One region of the Mycobacterium vicinigordonae genome, then DNA from elsewhere that is predicted to be linked to it. Evidence: predicted binding sites of a transcription regulator. Region 1 holds the regulator's gene; the other holds the start of a gene.
What was found. Region 1 encodes LexA, which represses DNA repair genes until DNA is damaged. Its sites were predicted from a motif close to CGAACANNTGTTCG; they were not measured.
Positions count from the first base shown of each region.

Region 1 (3,554 bases):
GTTCGACGAAGACGAGGATCCCGATGCGGTGGGCACAACTCCCATTCCGGTTGTGTCGCAGGACGTGCTCGGCGAGCTGGACGTGGACGAACCGGTTGGCGCGGAGTCGGTCTCGCCGGAAGCCTTTGAAGCCGAGGTGATGGTTCCCCAGACCCCGGTGCCAGGCGCTGGCGCGCTGGACGCGGAGACGCCGGAAACCGGTGCGCCGGAACGCTTCCCGGATGCCGAATACCTGGATGCCTACTACGCTGACGTCGAAGTTGCGGACACCCGCTACACCGACGTGGAATATGCCGACGTCGAAGACGGCGGCGTCGAGTCCGCCGATGCCCAATCCGCCGACGACGAGTCGCCGGATTTCGCGTCACCACCGGACCTTGGTCCCCCGGTGCGGACGGGACGGCACGCGGCGGCGGAACCCGCTGAGTACACCGCGGAGGTTGATACGCCGTACGCGGCCGCGCCGCAGGCCGAAGTCCCAACGGCAGTGCCGGCCGGGAGTGCCGCGGTGCGTCCGACTATTCACCTGCCGCTCGAAGACGATCCATACCGGGCGCCGGACGGCTATCCGATCAAGGCCAGCGCCCGTTTCGGCTTGTACTACACGCCCAGCAGCGCGCTCTATCACGACACCTTGGCCGAGATCTGGTTCGCCACCGAGGATGTCGCGCGAGCCAACGGTTTCGTGCGGGCGGACTAGGAGACCGCGCCGCGGCGGTTACACCTTGCGGATGACCGTGACGACCTTGCCGAGCACGATCGCGTCGTTGCCCGGAATGGGGTCGAAAGCGGGGTTGTGCGGCATCAGCCATACCTGACCGCCCGCCCGCTTGAAGGTCTTGACGGTGGCTTCGCCGTCGATCATGGCCGCCACGATGTCGCCGTTGTCGGCGACGTTTTGCTGGCGCACGACCACCCAGTCGCCGTCGCAGATCGCGGCTTCGACCATCGACTCGCCGACCACTTTGAGCAGGAACAGCGTCCCTTCGCCGACAAGTTCGCGCGGCAGCGGAAAGACGTCCTCGACGGCCTCTTCGGCCAGAATCGGTCCGCCGGCCGCGATTCGTCCGAGGACCGGAACGAAAGTGGGCTCCGGCAGTGCGTCCGAACCGGCGACGTCGGTAAGGGGCGGCGTCACCGCGTCGTCGGCGCCGCGGACGTCGACCGCACGCGGACGGTTCGGATCGCGGCGCAGATAACCCTTTCGCTCGAGGGTGCGCAGTTGATGCGCTACCGAGGATGTCGAGGTCAGTCCCACCGCGTCGCCAATCTCGCGAATACTGGGCGGATAGCCGCGGGTGGTCACCGAGGCGCGGATCACGTCCAGGATGGTGCGCTGCCGCTCGGTTAGCGTGGCGTCGACCGCGTGCAAACCCGACTTGTCGTTGCTGTCGCTCATGGCTTTGAATGTAATCGCAGTCGGGCTAAGAATCAAACATGTGTTCGATCGGCGTGTCGGCGCTCGCATACGGCACTGCCATCAGCGGAAATTCAGTGAATCACAAGTGTGTAACTTGCGGATGGATGGGGTATTTAAGAGTCACCCAGCTGGTTGCACCGACAAAGCCTTGTCGGTGGTGTGGTCTACCGTTTTGCTCGTGCGACACGCCTCGCTCAAATGTTCGTCTATCGAACACATGAGCGACTATGGTCGAACACACGAGCGATAAGTAGTCGACCGGAGGGAACAGCATGACACTCATCTACGCGGGTCCGTACCGCAACGGCAGCGTGCAGAGCCCGCTGAACAGGCCGGTCAACAGGCCGAAAGGTGAGAGTTCCTCCTTTCGTGCGGGTCGCGATCGGTCGGTTCGACCCGGCCCTGCTGGGCCTGCGCGTCCCGCGGGCGCTCCGATGCGCTATTACGGCACCGGCGTTGCCCGGTCCACCGCCACGCATCGCCGGCGTCCGGTCGGGGTGATGACGACGATCGGCTTGGCCCTTCTCGCCGGAGTCATCACCCTCTGGCTTGGACTGATGGCAAACTTCGGCAGCATGGTCAACGGCGACTCCACCGACTCGGCGGAGCGGGTGCCGTCCGCACTGGCTGTGGTTCGGGTTGAACCGGGGGAGTCGCTGCAGGATCTGGCCGCCCGCGTCGCTCCCGGCGCGCCCGTGCACGACGTCGTCGAGCGCATCCGTGACCTCAACGCGCTGGATACCGGCGCGGTGTCCGCCGGGCAGACTCTGATCGCGCCCGTAGGCTGACGGACGTCGGTATCGCGGTCTGACTATCGACCTCAGGTTTTCGGCGAGCATGTGGCAGTCACGATCGGTGTGATACATGGCCCTTGGTCCGGCCGGGCGGCGCGCGGGTACTCTCGGGGTGTTCTGCGGACCCGGTTATGTCAGCGCGGCGAAGGAGCGGCCATGCACTGCCCGTTCTGCCGGCATCCAGACTCCCGGGTGATCGACTCCCGGGAAACCGACGAAGGTCAGGCGATTCGTCGGCGCCGATCCTGTCCCGAGTGTGGGCGCCGGTTCACCACCGTGGAAACCGCGGTGCTGGCAGTGGTAAAGCGCAGCGGTGTGACCGAGCCCTTCAGTCGGGAAAAGGTGATCAGCGGTGTTCGTAGGGCCTGTCAGGGTCGGCAGGTGGACGACGACGCGTTGAACCTGCTGGCCCAGCAAGTGGAAGACGCCGTTCGGGCGGCTGGGCCCGAGGTGCCCAGTAACGAGGTCGGCCTGGCCATCCTTGGCCCATTGCGCGACCTCGACGAAGTGGCGTATCTGCGCTTCGCCTCGGTATACCGATCCTTTTCCTCCGCCGCCGATTTCGAGCGCGAGATTGAGGCGCTGCGGGCACATCGCAACGTGTCGGCTTCCGGCTGAGAACGCCACCGATGGCTACCGAACTTCACCCCGAGCTCGCGGATCTCGCGCCGCTGCTCGGTACCTGGGTGGGCAACGGTTCCGGCGTGTACCCGACCATCGAACCCTTCGAATATCTCGAAGAGGTGGTGTTCTCCCACGTCGGTAAGCCCTTCTTGACTTATGGGCAGAAGACCAAGGCGGTTGCCGACGGCAAGCCCTTGCATGCCGAAACGGGCTATCTTCGGGTGCCCAAACGTGGTCACGTCGAGCTGGTGCTGGCCCATCCGAGTGGCGTCACCGAGATCGAGGTCGGCAGCTACACGGTCAGTGGTGACGTCATCGAAATCGAGATGGTCACCTCCGATGTCGGTCTGACGCCAACGGCCAAAGAGGTTTCGGCGCTTGGACGTTCCCTGCGGATTGGCGGCGATGAATTGTCCTATTCGTTGCGGATGGGCGCGGTCGGCCAACCCGTGCAGCATCACCTGTCCGCCGTGCTGCACCGCAGGTCCTGACCTCGCGCGCATCAATGAATCTCACGCACGGTGTCTTCGACGACCCGGCCGCCAACCCGGACCCAGCTTCGCGGACTCCAGCCGGTTTCGATAACTGACCCGTTTCCCTGTGTGATCACCAGATCCCGGCTCAGGTAGTCGGTCAGCCGCATGGCCGCCGAGCCGGTCGCTTCGTCCTCGGCGACACCAAGATTGGCGGCGAACATCCGTGCCCGGACCATTCCG
Region 1 is NZ_CP059165.1:2,387,955-2,391,508, forward strand. It holds gene H0P51_RS10995 (sunset domain-containing protein) at 1-700, shown strand, start outside; gene lexA (transcriptional repressor LexA) at 719-1,399, opposite strand; gene H0P51_RS11005 (LysM peptidoglycan-binding domain-containing protein) at 1,693-2,208, shown strand; gene nrdR (transcriptional regulator NrdR) at 2,371-2,832, shown strand; gene H0P51_RS11015 (peroxynitrite isomerase) at 2,844-3,329, shown strand; gene H0P51_RS11020 (PhzF family phenazine biosynthesis protein) at 3,341-3,554, opposite strand, start outside.

Region 2 (3,554 bases), 1.1 Mb from region 1:
CGGCGCAGCACCATTGGGCAGGGCCCGTGGGGAGCGCCTGCGCCGGCGCGCGAAGGGCACGACCGAGTTTTGGGTAAGTGCCGCCAGCCGGGTCATGCCCGCTTCGATGCCCGCGGCCAAGTGCTCGAGCATGGGTGCGCCGTCGTAGTCGGCGGTGAGGCCGAACACCAGCTCGTCGCCGTAACCGAACACCGCGACTCCGGTGCTGAGCTGGGGGGCAGTCGGTGGGATTGGCAGCAACTCCACGATCTGCCGGCCCATCAGCGTCAATGGTCGTCGCGGTCCCGACGCATGGCTGGCCAGCGTCACGACACGGCTGCGCGATGCGCCGGTAAGCACTTGAATTGCCTTGTTGCACAATGCTAATGGTGAATATCCAGTTGGGAGCGCGCCGTTCTGCAGGGCGGCGGTGTGCACCGCCCGCAGTTGCATCACGGGGTCGTCGTGGTGTACCGGCAACGGCGAGAGCACCGATCCCACAGATCTCAGCGAATCGGCCCGTGGTCGCTCGCCGCGGCGGAGCAGCGCGGTCCGGAAGCCCTCGGCGACGGCCGCCAGTGCGACATCGTCGGGACTGACTCCGAACTTTCTGGCCACGTCCTCGGCGGTGGCGCGGGGGACCCGGACCGTGCGGTAATGCCTCAGCGTGTTCTGCGAACCGACCGGAGAGGTCAACGCCGCTATGTTGCCGGCCGCGGCGACAAGGCCGATCGTGGTCCCAGTGACGACCCCCGCCGCGGCCTTGACGACGCCGAATGGCGCCCGCAGCAGGGTATCGGGCCAGCTGAGATGAGCGGAATTGGACGGCGAAACCTGTTTCGGCACAAGCGTGTTGGCGAACATGCCGGCGCCGCCGTCGCAGAGCCGGGCGAACAGTTGAGCGGCCGGCGCCATGCTGTGGTGGGCCTTGATCAAGATCGCCCAGCGATCGTCGGCGACTCGCTCGATGATCCAGCACTCCCACTGCGGACGCGCCGGATCGAGGGGGCGTTCCAGGGCGTGGGCGATGGCGCGGGACAATTCGGCGTCGTCGCCGGGTGGTGGCAGCGACACCCGCTGGATATGGCGTGCGGGGTCGAATTCGGGCTCGATGTGTTCAGCCAGCAAAGCCGTGATGCGGTGGTTGTCCGGAGCCGGCCCCGCCAGAAGGGCCGCGGCTCCCATCGCCATGCTTGGGTAGCGGGCGCGTCCGGGACTGCCGATGGGCCCCGCCTCCAGTGTCGCCAATCGTGCCATGCTCTGCCCCCACCTGTTTTTTCAAGTTGTACCAGTATTGGTGTGGGACGGCTGCTTCGGTAGGCCCGGCAGGTTAACAGTGTGTTGTCCGAATAAAGATAGCTTTAACAGCGCAGATGGCTTGTCGAGGTTTGTTGTTCGCAAATTGTTTCGGTCACGTTCGAAAGCTGTTCCGATGGTATGTCCCCAGGCGGCGCCACAGCCCTCCTTGCTCGAACAAATGTTCGATATATTGCAGGCATGGGTTGGTACCACGGTCCGCCGAGTTGGGCCGAAATGGAGCGAGTTCTGGACAGCAAGCCGCGCCATGCCGGCGAGCCGGTGCCGGCCGGCCCGCCTGATCCGTCCCTGGATGCGCCGCAATCGCACACACGTGGCTCATATAAAGCAAAACCGGACGGGCAACGGGTCCGCTCGTCCGTCGCGTATGCCGAATTGCATGCGCATTCGGCGTACAGCTTCCTCGACGGGGCCAGCACGCCGGAGGAGATGGTCGAGGAGGCCGCCCGGCTGGATCTGCGCGCGCTGGCGCTGACCGACCACGACGGCCTGTACGGGGCGGTGCGGTTTGCCGAAGCCGCCACCGAGTTGGGCGTGCGCACGGTGTTCGGCGCCGAACTCTCCTTGAGCTGCCAGGCTCGCACCGAGGAGCCAGACCCGCCAGGTCCGCACCTGTTGGTGTTGGCTCGCGGTCCCGAAGGGTATCGGCGGCTGTCCCGGCAGTTGGCTGCGGCGCACCTTGCCGGGGGCGAGAAGGGCAAGCTGCGCTACGACCTCGACGCACTGGGCGAAGCAGCCGACGGCCACTGGCACATTCTCACCGGATGTCGCAAAGGGTCTGTGCGCCAAGCGCTTTCCAGTGGAGGGCCCGATGCTGCGCGTCGCGCCCTGGCCGACCTGGTGGATCGGTTCGGGGCGCACCGGGTGAGCATCGAACTGACCCACCACGGTCAGCCTCTCGACGACGAGCGCAACGCGATGCTCGCCGGGTTAGCCCCGCATTTCGGGGTCGGTGTGGTGGCCACCACCGGAGCGCACTTCGCCCATCCGTCGCGGCGCCGACTGGCTATGGCGATGGGCGCGATCAGGGCCCGTCAATCCCTGGACGCTGCCTCCGGCTGGCTGGCCCCGCTGGGCGGCTCGCACCTGCGCTCCGGGCAGGAGATGGCGCGGCTGTTCGCCCAGCGGCCGGATGCGGTCACCGCGGCCGCCGAACTCGGGGAGCAGTGCGCGTTCGGCCTGGCGCTCATCGCGCCGCAGCTGCCGCCGTTCGACGTCCCGGCCGGGCATACCGAGGACAGCTGGCTGCGGGCACTGACTATTAGGGGCGCCGCCGATCGCTACGGTCCCGCCGAACGGGCACGCAAGGCGTACGCTCAGATTGAGCACGAACTGAAAGTTATTGCGCAACTGAAATTTCCGGGATATTTCCTGGTGGTGCACGACATCACCCGGTTCTGTCGCGACCACGACATCCTGTGCCAGGGCCGGGGATCGGCGGCCAACTCTGCGGTCTGCTATGCCCTCGGTGTTACCGCCGTAGACCCGATCGCCAACGACTTGTTGTTCGAGCGGTTCCTGTCGCCCGCCCGTGACGGGCCACCCGACATCGACATCGACATCGAGTCCGATCAGCGTGAGAAGGTGATCCAGTACGTTTACGACAAGTACGGCCGTGACTACGCCGCCCAGGTGGCCAACGTCATCACCTACCGCGCCCGCAGCGCGGTGCGCGACATGGCACGTGCCCTGGGTTTCTCGCAGGGACAGCAGGATGCGTGGAGCAAGCAGATCAGCCACTGGTCGGGCCAGCCTTCCGATATCGAAGGCATTCCCGAGCAAGTGGTGGATTTGGCAAACCAAATCCGAAATCTGCCGCGGCACATGGGTATCCATTCCGGAGGTATGGTGATCTGCGACCGTCCGATCGCCGACGTGTGCCCGGTGGAATGGGCCCGCATGGAGAACCGCAGCGTCCTGCAGTGGGACAAAGACGACTGTGCCGCAATCGGTTTGGTGAAGTTCGACCTGCTGGGGCTGGGCATGCTGTCGGCCCTGCACTATGCGCGGGATCTGGTGGCCGAGCACAAGGGCATCGAGGTGGACTTTGCCCGGCTCGACCTGTCCGAACCCGCGGTGTACGAAATGCTGCAGCGGGCCGATTCGGTCGGGGTGTTCCAGGTGGAGTCGCGCGCGCAGATGGCTACCCTGCCGCGACTGCGGCCCCGGGTCTTCTACGACCTGGTGGTGGAGGTCGCGCTGATCCGGCCAGGGCCCATCCAGGGTGGGTCGGTGCACCCTTACATCCGGCGGCGCAA
Region 2 is NZ_CP059165.1:1,301,499-1,305,052, forward strand. It holds gene H0P51_RS05760 (wax ester/triacylglycerol synthase domain-containing protein) at 1-1,236, opposite strand, end outside; gene H0P51_RS05765 (error-prone DNA polymerase) at 1,477-3,554, shown strand, end outside.
Region 2: a site for LexA is predicted at 1,450-1,463, ahead of H0P51_RS05765 (error-prone DNA polymerase). Genes of this name have one in related genera too.